One region of the Paenibacillus sp. B46(2026) genome, then DNA from elsewhere that is predicted to be linked to it. Evidence: riboswitches for the same ligand, from Rfam matches in the RefSeq annotation. Region 1 holds a riboswitch; each other region holds the start of a gene.
What was found. A riboswitch is a leader RNA that binds a small molecule or an ion and turns the genes downstream of it on or off. The one in region 1 is predicted to bind thiamine pyrophosphate.
Positions count from the first base shown of each region.

Region 1 (5,044 bases):
GAGTTTATTGTCAGTAGAGAACGTAAGTCACAATTTTGGAGATCGCACGTTATTTAAAAATGTATCGTTTCGTTTACTTGCCGGAGAGCGCGTAGGACTTGTTGGTGCCAATGGTGTGGGTAAATCCACATTAATGAACATCCTTACCGGTAAATTGCTTAAAGATAGTGGAAAAGTGGAATGGACACCTAAGGTCCGTTATGGATATCTGGATCAGCACACGAAGCTTACCCCAGGCAAAACCATTCGTGACGTTCTTAAGGATGCATTCCTTCCGTTGCTTGAATTAGAAAAAGAAATGATGAATATTACGGACCAGATGGCAGATGCAGATCCAGATAAGCTGGAGCAGTTGCTGGAAGAGATGGGCGATATTCAGGAACAACTGGAACAGGGCGACTTTTATCTGATTGACGTAAAAGTGGAAGAGATGGCCAATGGTCTTGGTTTGTCCGCAATTGGTCTTGATCGAGATGTCGCAGCTCTAAGTGGTGGACAACGTACCAAGGTGCTTCTTGCCAAGCTTCTGCTCGAGAAACCTACAGCTCTTTTGCTGGATGAGCCGACCAACTATCTGGATGTAGAGCACATTGAATGGCTGTCACGTTACCTGAAGGACTACCCTCACGCGTTTCTCTTAATCTCCCATGACACGGAATTCATGAATGAAGTCGTAAATGTCATTTATCATTTGGAATTTGCCAAATTAACGAGATATGCAGCGAACTATAACAAGTTCCTTGAGATGGCTGATATGAATAAAGCCCAGCATATTGATGCGTACGAGAAGCAGCAAGAGTACATCAAGAAGCAGGAAGATTTCATTCAGCGTAACAAAGCACGTGCTTCAACCTCAGGTCGAGCGAAGAGCCGGGAGAAACAGCTGGATAAGATTGAACGTATTGATCGCCCAGATGAAGCGGCTAAACCAACGTTTAAATTCAAGGATGCCCGCGCGAGTAGCAAAACGGTCTTTGAGGGTATTGATTTTGAAATTGGATACACGTATCCTTTGCTTCCTAAAATGACGATGACGATAGAACGCGGTGAGAAAATTGCCATCGTAGGCTGTAATGGTGTGGGTAAATCGACACTGCTGAAAACCATCCTCGGGAAAATATCTCCACTGAGTGGAAAGACCTTTTTGGGAGATTATCTCGAAACGGCCTATTTTGAGCAGGAAGTTCGTGCTGGGAATATCACGCCGATTGAGGATGTCTGGAATGAGTTCTCACATTTGACACAGAATGAAGTCCGGGGTCATCTCGCTCGCTGTGGGCTGAAAAATGAGCATATTACCCGTCCGCTTAACATGCTGAGTGGTGGAGAGCAAGCCAAGGTTCGTTTGTGTAAGCTCTTGATGCGTGAAAGCAACTGGATTTTATTCGATGAGCCGACAAACCATCTCGATGTCACAGCCAAAGCAGAGTTGCAGCGTGCCTTGCAAGAATTCAAGGGAACGGTGTTGTTGGTATCTCATGAACCTGATTTCTACGAGGGTTGGGTCACCAAAACATGGAATGTCGAAGAATGGTCTGAGAAAAACTAGACGATTCAAGTAACTTTTAACATAAATGAACGGTGACAAAAAAATCCGTCTATGGTAACATAGGCTACAACTTCATATGAACACTAGGGGGGCCGCACGATGCGGCTGAGATGGAAGAATGCGATTCTGGACCCTTTGCACCTGATCTGGATCATACCAGCGTAGGGAAGTGGCGCGCGCGTTTCAGTGAATGACGTGAGCAAACGGGAATTCGAAAGATTACAACCGTCTGCTTAGCAAAACGAAACATGCAGTTCCGTGTATAACGTTAGGGCTATAAGTTCTATAGCTTTGTTGTACGAAATGAACTGTATGTATCAGTCAGTCATTTGTTCCAATAATTAATACGCAGCCACTCCCCTACGGGAGTGGCTTTTTTGTGTTTTCATAGAATTCACACATGGAAGGAGATGAACAGTACGGCAATTTCTCATGAACATGTTCACGAATCATTTGAATTGCATGTTGTATCTACGGGTGCAGGGGATCAAGCATCTTTTGTAAAAGCAGCAAAGGACGTTTGGCCATGGGTGGACTATATTCACATACGAGAGAAACAACTCACATGGCAAGATAAGATTGGTTGGGCTGAAAGTCTGCGAGGCGTTGGGGTTCCGTCTTGTCGTATCGTTATCAATGGTTCGGAGCTGCTTTCACAGAATGACATCTATGGCGGTGTACATTGGGGGCAGCAGGCTATATGTAATTCAATTAATGTTGACTTAAGAAATGTACAAAAACTTCGTCTGGGTGTATCTGTTCATTCAATTGATGAGGCAAAAATCGCCGAAGAACGGGGAGCCGATTACCTTTTCTTCGGGCATGTCTATGCAACTAATAGTAAGCCTGATCTTGAACCTAGAGGATTACATGTTCTTGCTGAAGTGTGCTCTGGTGTATCCGTTCCTGTTATTGCGATTGGAGGTATTGCACCGGGGAACATTCGCGCGATCCGCTCAACGGGAGCACAAGGAGTCGCCGTGATCTCGAATATATGGGCGAGCGATTCCCCGGATCGAGCGGCTGCATTATTAAGGCAGGCTATCGTTGCTACTGGAAGTCTAAGCCGGTGAAAGGAGATGAGATGATGAAAGAGATCGTAACGAGTCAGAACAGAAATCATTTCAGTCATCAACTGAAATCTGAACCGGAATCAAGAAGCAAAAGTGCTACTGATAAATCGGATAAGATTCATGCAGAAACGATTATTGTAGGCGGAGGCGTTGTTGGTTGTGCCATTGCATATGAGCTGGCCTCTCGTGGACAGGAGGTACTGCTGGTAGAGCGTTTAGCAATCGCTGGAGGCACTTCTTGCGCAGCGGCTGGAATGCTGGCGGCAGATAGTGAGGATTTTGCTCATCCTTTGATGGCTAAGCTTGCCAGGCAGAGCAGGCAGTTACTTCATGAGCAACAGGTGCTATTGGCTACCCTCAGCGAGGTAGAGATTGGTCTGCAACGTCATGGATTTCTAACCCCTTTTCGTTCATACAGTGAATTAAGCAGTTATAAGAACAATCGAAATTCTGGTTTGTCTGCTGATGAGGTGTGGTGGGATCGTTCCACTGTGCAACAAGAGGCATCATGGCTTAACAGAGATACGTATGGAGCCTACTACAAGCCTTACGAGAGTGAGATTCTTCCAATTTTTCTAACAAAGGCATACGCCGAATCCGCTCAAGCAATGGGAGCACGAGTGATCGATGGTGTACAGGATATACGCGTGCAAGCAAACGAGCACGGCGTGCAGGGGATCACCACATCGATCGGTGAGATGAGATGCAAACATGTCATTATAGCGGCTGGATTACAGAGTGAAGAGTTGATGAGACATGTGAATCTGAGCTTGCCTGTGTGGTCGGTAAAAGGTGAAATAGCCGCCGTTCAGTTCTCAGATGAACATGCAGGGTACAGACCTGACAGAACGGTGTATGCAGAGGATATCTATATTGTTCCCAAAGCCAATGGAGAGGTTTGGCTCGGGGCAACCAGTCTGCCAGGCAGAACGGATCTGAACGTTTCTGTACAGGGTGTTCAGAAGCTATTAACAGCGGCTACCCACTGGGTGCCTGGGATGAAAGCGGCACAATTTTTGCGGGCGTGGGCAGGAGTAAGGCCGGCAACTCCGGATGGTCTGCCTTATATAGGTGCTTGCGAAAGTGTTCCCGGGCTGTTTGCCGCCTTTGGACATTACCGTAACGGTATTTTGCTCAGTGCGATAACAGGCAGACTAATCGCTGAATTGCTCGCGGGCAAAAGCTCAGAAGAGCTCGGAATTGAGGAGCTGAGTCCTGAGCGATTGAACAGAAAGGGAGTGGTGCAGTGAACATCATAGTAAACGGTCAACGTATGGAAATTGAAGACGGATTGAATCGTGTGGACAAACTGCTTAAATCTTTTGATCTGCAAGTCAAGACCGTAGTTGTTGAGCTGAACAGGCATATTTTAACACGTGAGTATCATGAAACGACGGCATTAAGAGAAGGCGATCGAATCGAGATTGTACATTTTGTAGGAGGCGGTTGATGATGTTGAATATTGGTAAATATACGTTTGAGTCCAGATTGTTGCTCGGAACAGGCAAGTTTTCGGATCTTGAAGTGCAAAGTCAGGCTGTGGAAGCATCTGAAACGGAGGTTTTAACCTTTGCTGTTCGTCGTCTGAATCTGGAGGAGCGTAACCAGAAGCATTTCCTGGATACGTTGGATCTGGACAAATACACTCTTCTACCTAATACGGCTGGGGCTTCCACTGCGGAAGAGGCGGTGCGCATTGCTGAGCTTGCACGGGCTTCTGGACTTTGTGATATGATAAAAGTCGAAGTCATTGGAGATGGAATGACGTTGCTCCCAGATCCGATTGAAACGTACAAGGCTTGCGAAATTTTGCTTGAAAAGGGCTTCACTGTATTGCCTTATATTTCGGATGATGTGATTCTAGCCAAAAGGCTACAATTGCTCGGCGTACACGCTGTAATGCCTGGCGCTTCTCCCATCGGAGCTGGCAGAGGTATCATCAATCCCTATAACCTTGAGATTATCATTGAGCAGGCCGTTGTACCTGTAATTGTGGATGCAGGGTTGCGCTCCCCCAAAGATGCTGCTTATGCCATGGAACTTGGTGCAGATGGCATATTGTTGAATACAGCCGTATCCGGGTCAGGAGATCCGGTGAGCATGGCTAAAGCAATGCGAATGGGGGTAGAGGCAGGTAGACTGGCATATGAGGCAGGCATGATTCCCGTGAAGCGTTATGCAGCAGCCAGCAGTCCGGTGGAAGGAATGGTTCATACATGACAGATCAATTAACATCTTCAGAGCAGGCCGATCGGTATTCCAGACAGGAACGTTATGCGCCGCTGGGCAAGGAAGGCCAGGCGAAATTAAAGGGCAGCAGAGTATTAATCGTAGGCGCTGGTGCACTCGGAACAGGAATTGCTGAAACGTTAGTTCGTTCAGGAGTCGGGCACATAACCATCGTGGATCGTGATTATGTGGA
Region 1 is NZ_CM165907.1:3,959,051-3,964,094, reverse strand. Features, by position in the region: gene AC1S8V_RS17635 (ABC-F family ATP-binding cassette domain-containing protein) at 1-1,549, shown strand, start outside; TPP riboswitch at 1,625-1,734, shown strand; gene AC1S8V_RS17630 (thiamine phosphate synthase) at 1,960-2,622, shown strand; gene thiO (glycine oxidase ThiO) at 2,634-3,872, shown strand; gene thiS (sulfur carrier protein ThiS) at 3,869-4,072, shown strand; gene AC1S8V_RS17615 (thiazole synthase) at 4,075-4,842, shown strand; gene AC1S8V_RS17610 (ThiF family adenylyltransferase) at 4,839-5,044, shown strand, end outside.

Region 2 (5,044 bases), 3.4 Mb from region 1:
ATCTTCGTATACCGCATGAAGGACAAGTGGTTTGTTGTGCTTTTTGGCGAGCTGGATGAAACGTTCAAGCAACTTGATATACCCGCTCTGATCGAAGCGCTGCCCTGCCTGCTCCGCTTCCTGACGGTTGTAATAGGGGAGGCCGACTTCTCCTATGGCTGTAGCTTGTCCAATATGCTTCTCGATCCATTGGAAGAACAGGTCCATTTCTGCAACGGACGGCAGTTCCTGTTCTGGATGGAAACCGAAGGCCGGATAGATGTTACGTGGATGTATTTTTGCAAGCTCCAGATTGGCCTGGGCAGAAGCGAGATTCATGGACACGGCAATGACTGCTTCGACCTGCTGAGACGGGAAAGATAACAGCATCTCGCGTTGTTCGTCAGGGGTATACTGATCGAAGTGAATATGAGCATCAATTAATGGTGCAAAAGCTTGAGAATGCACGAGGGTATTCCTCCTTGTGTTCATTTATATTCTAACTATGTTACGCAGAATTTCTTATGGTGGATCACCCATTAAAGGAAAATAATAACTTAAAAACCCGCGCTATTATGATAGGCGGGCTTTCTGCTGTTCTTCTCTCATCCACTGTGCAATCTGCCGTTTACGCTCCAGAAAAGCGGATTCTTCCGTAATTTCTTCTCGTCTTGGGCGATCAAAAGGAACATGTACCTCGTGCAACACGGTTGCAGGTCGGTTAGATAACACATAGACCCGATCTGCAAGCAGCAGTGCTTCTTCGATATTGTGGGTGATGAACAGCACCGAGCGGCGGTTCTTTTCCCAGATATCGAGCAGCCAGCGCTGCATGTCGCTACGTGTCAGTGCATCCAGCGCGCTGAAAGGTTCATCCAGCAGCATTAATTCCTGCGGACTGAGCAGGGCGCGCAGAAATGCAGCACGCTGCTGCATTCCGCCCGACAGCATATGAGGATAGGCTTGCTCGAATCCCGCAAGACCCACGCTGCTTAACCACTTACGAGCTTCTGCAAGTGCTTCGGCCCGAGGGGGAGCGCTTGAAGATACTTCACCAGCAAGCAGTACATTGTCTTCAATGGTGCGCCACGGGAAAAGGGCGGGCTGTTGTGGCATATAACTAATTTTGCCACGTTGGCCCGTCACATCATGACCGTTCATGAGTACTTGCCCTTCCTGAGGTTTCAGCAGACCGCCGATGATATGGAACAGGGTGCTTTTGCCACAGCCGGATGGCCCAACGATAGCGACAAACTCGCCTTGCTCCACCTTCAGGGACAGGCCGTTTAGAACCGGTAGCCTACTGCGCCGTTCGCGGAATGATGCATGAACATTAACAACGTCCAGTGCAGGTGGAACGGGAGCAGGAGCAGTATTGGCAGGTCGATCAGGGTTAGCCGGGTGAAGCCTTTCACCGTGCTTTGGCTCCATTACGCTTGCTTCTCGTCCAGGCTGGACTTGTTCGTCCTGTTGCCGATTCATATGATCATCACTTCCTAATATACAGATTACTTCTTTACTACCGCTTCTGTGGCCGCCAGCGCACGAGCAGCTTCTCCAACAGGGCAATGAGCAGGAAGAGCAGTAAGCTGAGCGCGACAATAATCATGATTGCCACGAATAAACGATCTGTGCGATAAGCCGACTTTTGCAGCATCATATAATAACCAATACCCTTGTCTGCACCAATCCATTCGGCGATGATGGCACCCATCACGCTATAGGTAGCGGCGATTTTGACACCGGAGAACACAGATGGCAGCGCATGGGGAAGCTCCAGCTTCCAGAAGATATGGCGACGTTTGGCACCAGCCATGCGCATATAGTTCATCATTGCTGCATCTGTACGGGTCAAGCCGTCCATGGCCGCCACTGCAACGGGGAAGAAACAGACCAGGATGATCGTAATCAGCTTGGGCAACAGCCCGAATCCGAACCAGATTAACAGGAGCGGCGCGAGCGCGATGGTTGGGATATTTTGACTGAGAATAAGTAAAGGATACAAGGCCGACTTGAGAAAAGGGACCAAATGCAGCACCATTGCAATCAGTAATCCAACCGCTGTGCCAGCGGCGAATCCGATCAGCGTTAACTGAATGGTTGCGGAAGCGTGCATGCCAAGCCGTTCGGTCTGGGTTGCCGCTTCGCGGGCGATGTCGGACGGTGCAGGCAGCATCCATTTCTCAATATGGAAGAGAGAGACGGCTCCCTGCCATATCGCTATAAAGAGAATAACCGCCACAAAGGGCGGCCATACACTTTTGAAATAGGCATGCATTAGCGATACTTCTCCGTCAGGGTATCCATGCTGAAGCCAGTAGGGCTATGGGCGATCTTGATCTGAGAGATGATGCTTGGGCTGCCAGCCTCCACAAGTACCTCGTGCATCTTGCGGACAACCTCCAGCAGTTCCTCCAATTCCCCCTCCATCGTGGTGTCGAGCGCGTTCACCTGATACTTAAGGCCAGATTGCTGAATAACTTCAATGGCGCGATCTACATAAGGATAAGAGTTCTCGCCATTTGGCGTTTTGGGAATAACCTGAATGCTAAGCAGTGTGCTTGCCATGAGAGATCACGGCTCCTTTCGAATGGGTGGTATAAGTCGAACATAGCGAATGTACACTTTACCACTCCGATTGCAGTACCCTCTTCCGATCGCTGTTATCCCCGGATTTCTTGATTCCATTTTTAATGGAGGAAATCCGGGGATAGCATATGCTTCCGAAGGAGCTTTCTTTCAGAAAGCTTTTAGGTGAGCGCTTCGCTTCTTCAGATGGGTTCTGCACTCTTCGTTCTTGTGTACATAAAGGTCAACTTAACAGTTAGATTTTATTGGGGTAAGAACTCGTTCGTATATGCTTTGCTCACATCGATCTGTTCATCCAGTAGTTTTTTGCTAAACATCCAGTCCGTGTAGTTCTGCCACACTTCCTGCTTTTGTTCTCCCCAACGCGGGGCGTCATCCGTGTACTTTGGACTAAGCCATTTCTGGCTTGCCACCACGAGGTCTTTATCCAGATCCGGTACGGCCTTGATCAGAATGTTCGCTGCGTCTTCGGGATGATCAATCGCATATTGATACCCTTCGGAGGTGGCCTTCAGGAATGCTTTCACCAGCTCAGGGTCGTTTTGAATCGTCTGCTCGTTCGTTACGAGGACAGGCGTGTAGTAATCCAGTGCATCTGAATAATCCTTCACATATAACATGTCGATCGGTTCCCCGCGAAGTTCGGCTTCAATGCCCGTCCAGGCGTAGAAAATCCACGCAAAATCAATATCCCGTTTCACTGCGGTGAAAAAGTCAGCGTCACCCATGTTAATATTTTTCACTTTGGATACATCGGCGCCTTTGCCTTCCATAATGGATTGCATCACGGCTTCTTCCACTGGAGAACCCCAGCCGCCATAGGTTTTGCCTTCAAAATCTTTCGGTGATTTGATATTCCGATCCGCCGGAGCAGCGAACCCGGATGTATTATGCTGAATAACTGCTGCGATGGAGACGAGTGGAACACCCTGTGTACGGGCTTGAGTAACACTCTCCTGATAACTCACGCCAAAAGGCACTTCATTGGAGGCAACCATCGTATCTGCGCCACCGGCACCTGGCTGTACAATCTCAACGTTCAGGCCTTCGGCCTTATAAAAACCTTGATCAACGGCCGCATACAGGCCTGTATGATTCGTATTTGGTGTCCAGTCGAGCACCACTTTAATATCCTTCAAGGCGGCAGTGTCACCTTCGTTGCTGCTTTCTGTATTTGTGTTGCCGTTCTGTCCTGTCGGGGCAGCTTCTTTGCCGCCACATGCGACTACAGTCACCATAAGCACGCATAAGAGCAACAATCCCATCGTTTTACGCCATTTCATCTTTGATTCTCTCCTTCGGTATGTCCGGCCGAGTGGCACGGGGTACTCCTTGGCTTCATATCCAATCATCTTGCATAAATCGACAGATTTATACCAGTTGAGATCCGGATGACGTTATTTTGAACATAAGAAAAACGTCTATCGATGTCATTCGAAGAAGCCAGACCGCGTTTAGCGGAAGTTTTTCTTGCAATATCAGGAAGGTGATGCTTCGAAGCTTATACTTTCTGATATCAACAAAAAAAGCGTCCCGTAATCCGGGACGCGTGCAGGCGTTAGAGAGGTGGCGTTCAGCCATAGGGCTGTGCCATTTCGATATACTCCGATTCCTACGCTGGCATGATCCAGATCAGGTCTAAGGGTTAGTATCTTGGTGGGATACACTCTCAGCCGGCCAATTCCGACTCCCCTGGGAAACTATGAAGTTACGGGCATTACTAGGTGTAATTATAGGCCAGCGAGTGGAACGTGTCCAGTCAGGAACTGGATAGGGACACGTATGGACTTATCAAACAGGCCGTTATACATATGTATAACAGCCTGTTTAGATGTGTTATTTTCAATAATTATCGTGGCGAATCATATAAGGAAATCTGGCTGAGTGCAAAAGCATCGGATTTCGGGTCATAGCCTACCTGTTTCTGAGTGGTTTCCAGATTCAATCGTTTAAACCGATTATTCGAGATCCCATGCAGTATGGTGAAGGGCTCCAGATTGGTAGCTGTAATTGCTTTGAACATCAAATCACACAAGTCAGCCGGACTAATATACGCGCTCATATCCCTTGCCTCCAACGCTGGTCCGTCCGATTGAAAATCATCATATGCACCTATACGTACCGCAACACTTTGTAAACCTTCGGTATACGCAAAATAGGAAGCGAGCGATTCTCCAAAACATTTGCTAACCCCGTACAAATTCCGTGGGCGTGTCGGCATGTCTGGATAGACTTGAGCATCAATGGGATACCCCTCGATCGTCTGTGCACTGCTTGCCAGAATGACTCTTCGTACACCTTGGTCCTTCGCTGCACGGAATACATTAAATGTACCTTTGATATTGATGTCCAATAACGATTCATAGAATCCGGCATACGGGGAAGGATCTCCCGCCAGATGTACAACCACATCCATGCCTTCGCAAGCATGCTGACAGGCTTCGGGATCTGTCACATCCAGTGTCATGACTTCATG
Region 2 is NZ_CM165907.1:488,967-494,010, forward strand. Features, by position in the region: gene AC1S8V_RS02345 (TatD family hydrolase) at 1-471, opposite strand, end outside; gene AC1S8V_RS02350 (ABC transporter ATP-binding protein) at 553-1,461, opposite strand; gene AC1S8V_RS02355 (ABC transporter permease) at 1,499-2,257, opposite strand; gene AC1S8V_RS02360 (thiamine-binding protein) at 2,257-2,547, opposite strand; gene AC1S8V_RS02365 (ABC transporter substrate-binding protein) at 2,811-3,851, opposite strand; TPP riboswitch at 4,160-4,272, opposite strand; gene AC1S8V_RS02370 (NAD-dependent epimerase/dehydratase family protein) at 4,418-5,044, opposite strand, start outside.
Region 2: another riboswitch for thiamine pyrophosphate. It lies ahead of AC1S8V_RS02365 (ABC transporter substrate-binding protein); the one in region 1 lies ahead of AC1S8V_RS17630 (thiamine phosphate synthase).

Region 3 (5,044 bases), 3.2 Mb from region 1:
CCATGGAGAAGCCCCAGACAACCAGTTCCTGCGCACCGCGCTGTTTGGCAAACTGGATGGCACCGAGCAACTGTTGTGACTCGGCTTTGCCACCTGTGGCTACGGCTTTGTTTACTTGGGAGGCAAAACCGTAATCGAACATCACCACGTTGAACCCGAGTTGATGGGCATAGTGGGCCAGATCGTACATAGGTACCCATGTTTCTTCGCGGTTGGCACCATAGCCATGACTGAAGATAATCGTTTTGCTTGCAGTATTGTCAGCAGGAATATACCATCCCTGCATCGTCCGACTGCCATCTGCTGCCGGGAACGTGATATCTTCGTACTTCATGTTCTTGGCCTGCATCGGATTGGAGAAGACAGGCGCTACGGTTGGATTGGATAATACCCATGCGATATAACCATGCAGTGCAATAAAACAAAACAGTAGGAAAAATACAACGGAGAGCAGCAACGCTACGATAATATGTTTGAACCGAATCAGCCTGGGTGATAGCGAAGAGGGCAGATCGGACACTTTTGTTTGCAGCGGGGCTTCGCTCTGGGATGTTGGATACATGAATGCCCCTCCTTTGAAGTTCGGTTGAAGATAACAACGACATGAAAAGAGAATTGCGTCTATTTCAGAGCCTGCTTCAGAGCGATATCTTAAAGTAATATATCTTTATCGTATGTTCCAATATAGCCAAAGTCAATTGATTGAGGGCATTTGTTACGCAATTGTTATATAGTTCTTAAGATATATGGGTAACATTACCTTAGTGTGTAAATTACAGGGGATTAAGTCTTATAAAAAGGAAAAATTTACACTTTTGCCTATTCTGATTTTGGCTCTTTTTGGTTTACAGATGAGACCGTTTCTCATATAATTTATGTAACCAAGTTTCATGTGATGAAACATGAGGAGGGCATTATGCCATGGAAGATCGCAAGTTAACCGTCCGGGCTGTAGAACGGGCGCTGGATATATTATTATGTTTTACCACACGCAGTGATCTGGGACTCACCGAGATTGCCAGCCAGATTGGCCTGCACAAAAGCACAGTGCATCGCTTGATGGCTACGCTGGAGGATCGAGGGTTTGTCATCCGGGATGCGGCAACAGAGAAATACCGACTTGGCATCCGAATCTGGGAGCTGTCGGCTCATATGTCCCGCAGTGATGATCCGGCGATTCTGCTGCTGCCGGCGATGGAGCGACTGAGAGACCGGTTGGGAGAGACCGTGAGTCTGTATTTGCGTGATGGCAGTGAACGGATTCGGATTCAGGCTGTGCAAAGTGATCAGGCGATTCGCCGTGTTGCTCCCGTCGGCGTTAGGCTCCCGCTCTCTGTGGGTGCGTCCAGCAAAGTCTTGATGGCGTTTGCCACCGACGAGGATCGTGAAGAACTGATGAACGGGCCGGAATGGCCGGTGTTTATTGATCCAGCGGTGTATTTGGCGCAGATGGGAGACATCCGGGATAACGGATATGCCACGAGTTATGAGGAACGTGAGCCGGGGGCTGCCGCCGTATCAGTACCGATTATGGATCGCAGAGGCAATATTGCAGCTGCCCTCTCGGTTTCAGGGCCTGTCAGTCGACTCTCGCAGGAGACATTGCATGAATACGCACCTGTGTTGAAGGATGCTGCTACGCAAATGGGGCTCATGTTATCCTGATGTTGCTGTAAGGTTTTTCTCCAATTGAGTTGGTGTTCTGGAATAATAAAGGTTGTTTTTATGTTCCGGTTGCGCTACTCTGTAATGGACGGCCCAGCGGGGCCAGCTTCATTGAATATGAACGGCGGCTTATGTATGCCGCAACTTGTTAACGTTACTGGGGGAGTCCGAATTGTCCGGACTGAGACGGAATCGCATGAGATTCCGGACCCTTTGCACCTGATCTGGATCATACCAGCGTAGGGAAGTAATCGGCGATATGACCACAACCACCACATGTGTGACTCTTGCAGGACTCCGTTATGGAGCTGCATAAGGAGCATTATTGGTGATGGACATTAAAGTCGGTTCCTTCGGGGACCGGCTTTTTTTTATATACAGTGAACGGGCGATATAACACACACTCCATGGACTGCTTTTTCAATAACCTGCGAAAGTGGGCTTGGATGATGAGAGAGAAGTCACCATAGATCCATGATCTGTGGCAGCCTTCAGTCTGTTGTTACCTGTACATGAATGATGTCTCCTCTGGTCTGGTATAGGATCGCTCTTTCTTCTCTGCACTCTGCATGATTTGGGACAGGTACGTAAGCGAGCTAATGATGATGTGAACCCAAAACCAAGCGAACAAACACTGAGGAGGAGACAAGCGACATGAGTACAGGAAATCAAACGGGACAACAAGCGATGGAACAGGAACATAACGGTCAGCAGGTGGAAAAGGAAACAGGAGCGGCCGGAAGGGTTCAGCCCTTTCCGGGCAGCCGCAAAGTCTACATTCAGGGCTCACGGCCGGACATTGCTGTACCGGAGCGTGAGATAGCCCTTCATGACACGAATACTCCCCAAGGGGTGGAGCATAACGAACCGCTGCGTGTCTACGATACGAGCGGCCCCATGACCGATCCCGCATTTCATGCGGATATCCGTGCAGGTCTACCAGCCCTGCGCACCCGTTGGATCACAGAGCGTGGCGATGTCGAGGCTTACCAAGGTCGTGCAATTAAACCGGAAGATAACGGACTGAAACCCGGAGGAAAGAGAGCAGGAGCCGAGGAGTACCCTGGATTACGCGGTAAACCGCTGCGGGCACAGCCAGGACGCTGTGTGACCCAGATGCATTATGCGAGACAGGGAGTGATTACGGCAGAGATGGAGTTTGCCGCCATTCGTGAAGGTGTGGAGCCTGAATTTGTGCGTCAGGAGCTGGCGAGTGGAAGGGCCATTCTGCCGTCTAACATCAATCACCCGGAGAGTGAGCCGATGTTGATCGGTCGTCATTTTCATGTGAAGATCAATGCCAACATCGGCAACTCTGCTGTATCTTCTTCCATCGAGGAAGAGGTGGAGAAGATGACCTGGGCGGTACGCTGGGGATCGGATACTGTGATGGATCTGTCCACAGGCAAAAACATTCATACCACCCGGGAATGGATCATCCGCAATTCGCCTGTTCCAATCGGTACGGTGCCGCTGTATCAGGCGCTGGAGAAGGTGAACGGCGAAGCGGAAGCGCTGACCTGGGAGATATACCGTGACACGCTTATTGAGCAGGCAGAGCAGGGCGTGGACTACTTTACGATTCATGCAGGCGTGCTGCTGCGTTATATCCCGATGACGGCCAAGCGGATGACAGGCATTGTGTCTCGCGGTGGGTCCATTATGGCAGCATGGTGCCTTGCGCATCATCGGGAGAATTTTTTGTACACTCATTTTGAAGAAATCTGCGAGATTATGAAAAGGTATGATGTGGCGTTCTCGCTGGGAGATGGACTCCGTCCAGGCAGCATCTACGATGCCAACGATGAAGCACAGATGGCGGAACTGGCGACGCTTGGAGAACTGACGCAGATTGCGTGGAAGCACGATGTACAGGTGATGATTGAAGGCCCGGGTCACGTGCCGATGCACAAGATCAAGGAGAACGTGGATCTGCAGATGGAGATCTGTCAGGAAGCACCGTTCTATACGCTGGGGCCGCTGACGACCGACATCGCGCCGGGATACGATCACATCACGTCCGCCATTGGGGCGGCCATGATTGGTTGGTTCGGCACGTCCATGCTCTGTTATGTTACGCCGAAAGAGCATTTGGGCCTGCCCAACAAGGATGATGTGCGGGAAGGGGTTATCGCTTACAAGATCGCAGCCCATGCCGCTGATCTGGCAAAAGGCCATCCGCGTGCTCAGCGCCGTGATGACGCCCTGTCCAAAGCGCGTTTTGAGTTCCGCTGGCGGGACCAGTTCAACCTGTCGCTGGACCCGGAACGGGCACTGTCCTACCATGATGAGACACTTCCGGCAGAAGGGGCCAAGGAAGCTCATTTCTGCTCCATGTGCGGACCGAAGTTCTGTAGCATGCGCATCACGCAGGACATCCGTGCCTTTGCGGCGGACAAAGGATTGTCCGAGAATGAGGCTGTAGCTGCGGGCATGCAGGAAAAGGCCGAGGAATATCGGACACGCTCCTAGACGCTGGTAAAGCGTAAGCTGGGCAGTCTGACATATAGATAAAGCCGTTTCTCTCTGTCATTGCAGAGAAGAACGGCTTTTTTGTTCCATGACATGATTTTATTTTAAACCAACAATATAGAGGAAACGCATATTAGTGGTGTTAGTTAATAGGCGAGTTCATCGAAGAACTAATCCCAAATTCTTTTCCAAATACGTCGCAAGCAATGCCAACGGGCTATGGATCTCAATGCCTGTGTCTGTTGAAACCTGTGCAGCTGCAGGAGCCATGGAGAGCTGGGCTGCGACTACCCTTTTACCGGGATGCTGCTCAGCAATCTGTTGTAATCCTTCACGTACTGCTTCGTGATACCCATGCTTATCTCCGCGCATAATCAAATCGAATGTCCCCGGAATGCACACCGCTTCCGTCTGAGGTGTCTGGGAAACGTGTAGTTGTCCATTCTCATTCTCTTGCTGTAACGCCTGATTCACCCGTGCCATCGTTCCTTCAATGGTTGCGGGGTTGGTGAAGGCTACGATGTATTCTTCCGGTATTTGCCGCATCTTCTGCAATAATGGATCATCTATGCCGATCACAGGCACAGGAATATGTTTGGCTTCCTGCTCCAGTACGGTCGCAAACAGGGTACAGGTGACCAGAATGGCATCTGCATGACACTCAGCGATCCAGTGGAGCGTCTGAGCTACTTTATCGCGTATAACTACATTGGAAAAGTCAGCGTCATGTTTAAGGCGATCCAGACCTGGATCGACGTAATGGACCAATTCAACTTCATAAGGAGCAAGCGTCTCTTCAATTAAAGCGATGTTGGAATAGTGTGCGTGAAAACAACCAATGGTGATCATAAGTTAAGTCCCCTTTTGCAGTTCATATATGTTATCGATCTCCTAAGTATTCTAATTA
Region 3 is NZ_CM165907.1:747,180-752,223, forward strand. Features, by position in the region: gene AC1S8V_RS03550 (alpha/beta hydrolase) at 1-562, opposite strand, end outside; gene AC1S8V_RS03555 (IclR family transcriptional regulator) at 922-1,665, shown strand; TPP riboswitch at 1,815-1,928, shown strand; gene thiC (phosphomethylpyrimidine synthase ThiC) at 2,353-4,137, shown strand; gene AC1S8V_RS03565 (hypothetical protein) at 4,297-4,986, opposite strand.
Region 3: another riboswitch for thiamine pyrophosphate. It lies ahead of thiC (phosphomethylpyrimidine synthase ThiC); the one in region 1 lies ahead of AC1S8V_RS17630 (thiamine phosphate synthase).

Region 4 (5,044 bases), 3.0 Mb from region 1:
CCGGATATCCCCCGGCAGGTTCCACTGGGTTTTATCCACCATAAAGGTCGAATGATCCTGCAACGCTTTGTCGACTGGATCAATAGCATAGAATTGCAGCACCGTTTTTTTGCCGCCATCATACTCCACAGTCACGTTATTGGGCCCCAGCTGGCTGAACTGCAATTCATAGATTTTATGATCGCCAGGCTTGCTTTCCTTTAATGGTACAACCGTTCCATTCGCATATTGCACTTTGGTGATGGTCTTGGATGTACGCAGATCCACCTTTGCTTTCTGGTTGGTCGGCACGATCATGCCAGGAACTACGGTTACATCAATAAGTCCCGCGTTATATAGTGCATTCTTCGCTGCATGTTCGTCCGCAACAGCCAGAAACTTGAATCCGTACGTCTTCGACTGGCCTGCTTCCAGAACCAGGCTTGTATTCGGCAGATATCCCCGGTTGGTGGATTTGATCACGTTGGAATGGATATAGAAGACGTTCAGTCCTTCAATCCATTTGCCTTCATTTGCCGGATTCCAGGCCCACTTGCTACCCGGATGTTCTTCATTACGCCACCGATCCTGATACTCGAATCCGGCTCCTGTCGTTGCATCCGGAATCAGCATCAGATAAGAACCAATGCCGCTTGGACGGCTGGCTGTAATATAGGAGCTGTTGTTGCCAACAAACGAGTGTGTAACGACTCGTGTCTCATAGATCGCATCCCCGTAGGTCCACTGTTCATTGAATGGCAAGGGCAGACCCAAATCACCAATCTCAAGCTTCTGGCCGCTCGTATTCTGCACTTCAATCTTCCACAGAATGGAGCCATCTGTCTGGGTGGTGTAGGTCTCGATCACTTTGAAATTGCGGATACCCTGGGCATTGGATGCATTGGCATATGTCACCGTCACCTGATTGCCGGAATTCGTGATAGTCCGCCCATCTGCTGACAGATTGGTCCAGGCTTTGGTCCACGCCCCACCATTCAGTCGGTACGTGAACATTAGTTCACCGAGCCACTGGTGGTCTGCTGTATTTTGTTCTGGCGCAACGGTTGCATTCATAACGTATTCCGTCGGAAAAGCATCGCCCTTGATCTTAATGGAAGAGATTTCGCCATGACTTCCCGTCTGGAGAATGAGCTTGTCAGTGGACAACTCGTGGGCATACGTTTGATCCGTAGCAAATACAAGCGCAGCCGCCAGGGATAGCACTGCGCTCAACATCATTTTTAACCTCATGAACTTGGCCTCCTCTTATGGATTCATCGTTAACGTTCATAGGCTGGTACACGACTTATAGCCGTTCTTCATTCTTCCGTCTTATCTGAACAAGGAGTCCACAACAACCGATTCCAAGCCTGCTTCAGTCCCCGTGAATCACCTCCTTTCCATGTTGTTGTTGACCCTCCCCGTCCCTCTCTCGAACCCAGACACTCATCTCGCCCTCTTCCCGATTCGCCCATGTAAAATAGGGAACGAATCGCAGCGTCACGGCTTGAACGTCCCGTTTCACATCACTGCGATATAGTTGAACTGCACCACCCTCATGGGAGACGAGTCGCCTTGCCTCTATGGTAAGATCGGGAACACCCAACAGATTCCCTCCCCCATGGTTCACCTCAAATTTCGCTGATGCCGGTAATTCAATACGATATAATCCTGCACCGTTATCCGTTTCTTCAAGACAATACATGAAGGGCCCGCGCTGAGTGGCCACTTTACCAAACGTATCCCTGATGTGGTCATGCCCTCTCATGCGTAACACCTCCATGGGAAAACGTAACCTGATCTCATCTCCGGCTTGCCAGCATCGTTGCACTTTCATGTAACCGCATTCAATTATGGTTTCGTCTATATCTGCCTTTTCTCCGTTAATCCACAACTGCGGAGATACACACCAATCCGGTTTTCTTAATGCCATTGTGAATCCTGTCTCCTCACCGGAAACAGACTCGATCCGGATGACCGCTTCGCCGTTGGAGGTATAGGTCGAGTTCATGTTGACGGAAAAGTCCGTACCATTCAATGTAAACGCCGCTTCGCCACCGATATACAATTGCACATACAGTGTGGATGCAGCCTCATCGGTGGTATACACATATTGATCCAATGAAGCCAGTAATCGTGCAATATTGGGTGGACAGCAAGCGCAACCGAACCATCCCTGCCGACGTGTCCGCACATGCGCATAATTGGGATTGACCTTGTGTAGCTCCGGATCGGCTTCGAGCGGATTCACATAGAAGAAGCGTTGTCCATCCAGTGACATGCCGCTAATTACGGTATTGTACAACGCTCGCTCCAATACGTCCGTATACTTGCTGTCCGGCTTGATCTGAAACATGCGTTTTGCCCAGAAAATCAATCCAATCGACGCACAAGTCTCTGCATATGCGGTATCTCCCGGCAGGTCGTAATCCCCTGTGAATGCTTCCTCTTTTGCAGATGAACCGATGCTTCCCGTAATGTACATTCTCTTGTTGACCGTATTGTTCCATAATCGCTCACATGCTTCTTTCAGCGACTCATCTCCCATCTCTGCCGCTACATCAGCCACTGCAGCACACATATACACCAAGCGAACCGCATGGCCTTCGGCTGTATCCTGCGCTCGAATCGGAAGGTGAGACTGGGAGTAGCTATGACGGTGAACCATATCCAGCTCTCCAAAATGTACACTACGCCCACGCTTCTCCCATTCCTCCACAAAATAGTGTGGACGGGTTCCCCGCTGCTCCAGAAAATAACGGCTCAAATTCAGATAGGCCTCTTTCCCAGTGGTCTGATACAGCTTGAATAGGGCCAGTTCAATCTCCTGATGTCCATCATAACCAGGCAATTGTCCCGGTTCTGTACCGAATATCGTCCCAATATGATCGGCCAGACGAATGACCACATCCAGCAGATTACGTTTACCCGTTGCCTCATAATAAGCAACACCCGCTTCAATCATATGACCTGCACAGTACAGTTCGTGGCATTCCGCCAGATTCGTCCAGCGTGCTCCAGGTTCTTTTAGTGTGAAGTAGGTATTCAAGTATCCATCGGCTTGTTGAGCATGAGCAATGGTCTCGATGACCCTATCCACAATGCGTTCCAGTTCCGGATCTGGTTCGGCTGCAAGCAGGTATGACGCAGCTTCGATCCACTTGGCTACATCACTGTCCTGAAAGACCATGCCGTAGTGCTCTCCTTCTTCTTCACCCGCAGCAATGCGGAAATTACGGATGGCCCGGCTGGGTTCAGCCCCCTCGATGCGATCATTCAGTGCCTCCCATTGATAGGGGACAACCACGGTCCGCACCAGATCAACATAATGGGACCAGAATGGATCTTTTATTTTATTTCTCATCGGAACCTCTCCTTGTTCTATTCAATATCCTCATTTTACAAATCATTACAGGTCGATGAAATCATCATTTCCAACTGAAATTTGTATGATTACAACCTCACTCCTCGGATCTGACTCCAAGTTCATCTCGTGAATTCAATCATGCTGCCTCTTTACAGTTCATGTTCGAGTGATATATGCTGAACACACAACTGCATATCTTGAACTTTTGCACTAGGGGAGCCCTGCGGCTGAGACGAATATGACTATTCGGACCCTTTGAACCTGATCTGGATCATACCAGCGGAGGGAAGTGGAGCGGCCTTTTAGTAAGCAGAATTTTTTCATGTATGTGAAGATAAATTGCGAATTTAACTTACAGACCCACTCATTTCTCCGGAAATGGGTGGGTCTTTTTTGTTTCTTTTGCAGAGTACAAGATGCCGTTGTTATTCCTGCAGTCTGACATCAAGGGGGTGAGGATCAGATGACCAACCATGTAACCATTCACAACGTAAGCTTCGCTTTTCCCGAAAAAAAGGATTCCCCCGTGCTCGCCAATGTGTCGCTTCAGGTACAAAAAGGAGAATTTGTCTCGCTCATCGGCTCCAGCGGATCAGGTAAAAGCACTCTCTTCAAGCTGCTCGCAGGCTTGCTTGAGCCAACCGTCGGTACCATCGACATTGCCGATGTACCGCAAGGACAACGGCTCGGACGAGTCGCCTATATGCCGCAGAAAGATCTGCTGTTATCCTGGCGAACCGTCATGGAGAACTGCATGCTGCCTGCCGAGTTGGCACCAGGCCGACAAGACAAGGACAAGTTACGGGCCGACATCATAGCTGGATTAGCAAGGTTCGGCCTGTCGGGTTATGAACAGGCCTATCCGGATAAGTTATCCGGCGGCATGCGGCAGCGGGTCGCACTGCTTCGTACCTTGCTTACAGGCGGGCAGCTCATGTTGCTGGATGAACCCTTCGGTGCACTCGATGCCTTAACCAAACGAGAAATGCATCGCTGGTTGTTGGAGCTGTGGGAGGGATTGTGCCAAACCGTGCTGTTCATTACACATGACATCGAAGAAGCCTTGCTGTTAAGTGACCGTATCATTCTGTTAACTCCAGGGGGGCAAGGTCAGCAGCTGCGGGAAATGACGGTTCCTTTGCCACGCCCAAGACATTCGGACCTGATCTACGAACCGGCTCTCGTGCAGATGAGACAACAACTGGAGGAACAATTACATGCGAAGCGACAAGGTTAGCGTCCGGACGTGGCTCTCGAAGTGGTTTTTCCAATATGGTTTGTTTATTGTGCTCATGCTCTTATTACTGGCGATCTGGGAATCGATTGTACGTCTGGGATGGGTGCCTTCCTTTATCATTCCCGCACCCACTTCCATCGCTGGCTCACTGGTTGAGCATCGTCGTCTGCTGCTGACCATACATCTGCCGGCTACCTTTATGGAGGTTGCCGTTGGTTTTGGCTTGTCCATAGTGACCGGAATTACACTAGCAACAGGCATGCATATGAACCGCTCGATTGAAAAGGCCTTATATCCCTTCGTTGTGGTCAGTCAGACCATACCGCTGATTGCCTTGTCCCCTGTATTCATCCTGTGGTTTGGCTATACACTTTGGAGCAAAGTCGCCGTGGTGTGCCTGATCGCGTTCTTCCCCATTGTGGTCAGTACCTACGATGGACTCCGCCAAGGCGACCCAGAGC
Region 4 is NZ_CM165907.1:963,731-968,774, reverse strand. Features, by position in the region: gene AC1S8V_RS04560 (DUF5695 domain-containing protein) at 1-1,215, opposite strand, end outside; gene AC1S8V_RS04555 (glycoside hydrolase family 127 protein) at 1,355-3,343, opposite strand; TPP riboswitch at 3,549-3,651, shown strand; gene AC1S8V_RS04550 (ABC transporter ATP-binding protein) at 3,810-4,583, shown strand; gene AC1S8V_RS04545 (ABC transporter permease) at 4,564-5,044, shown strand, end outside.
Region 4: another riboswitch for thiamine pyrophosphate. It lies ahead of AC1S8V_RS04550 (ABC transporter ATP-binding protein); the one in region 1 lies ahead of AC1S8V_RS17630 (thiamine phosphate synthase).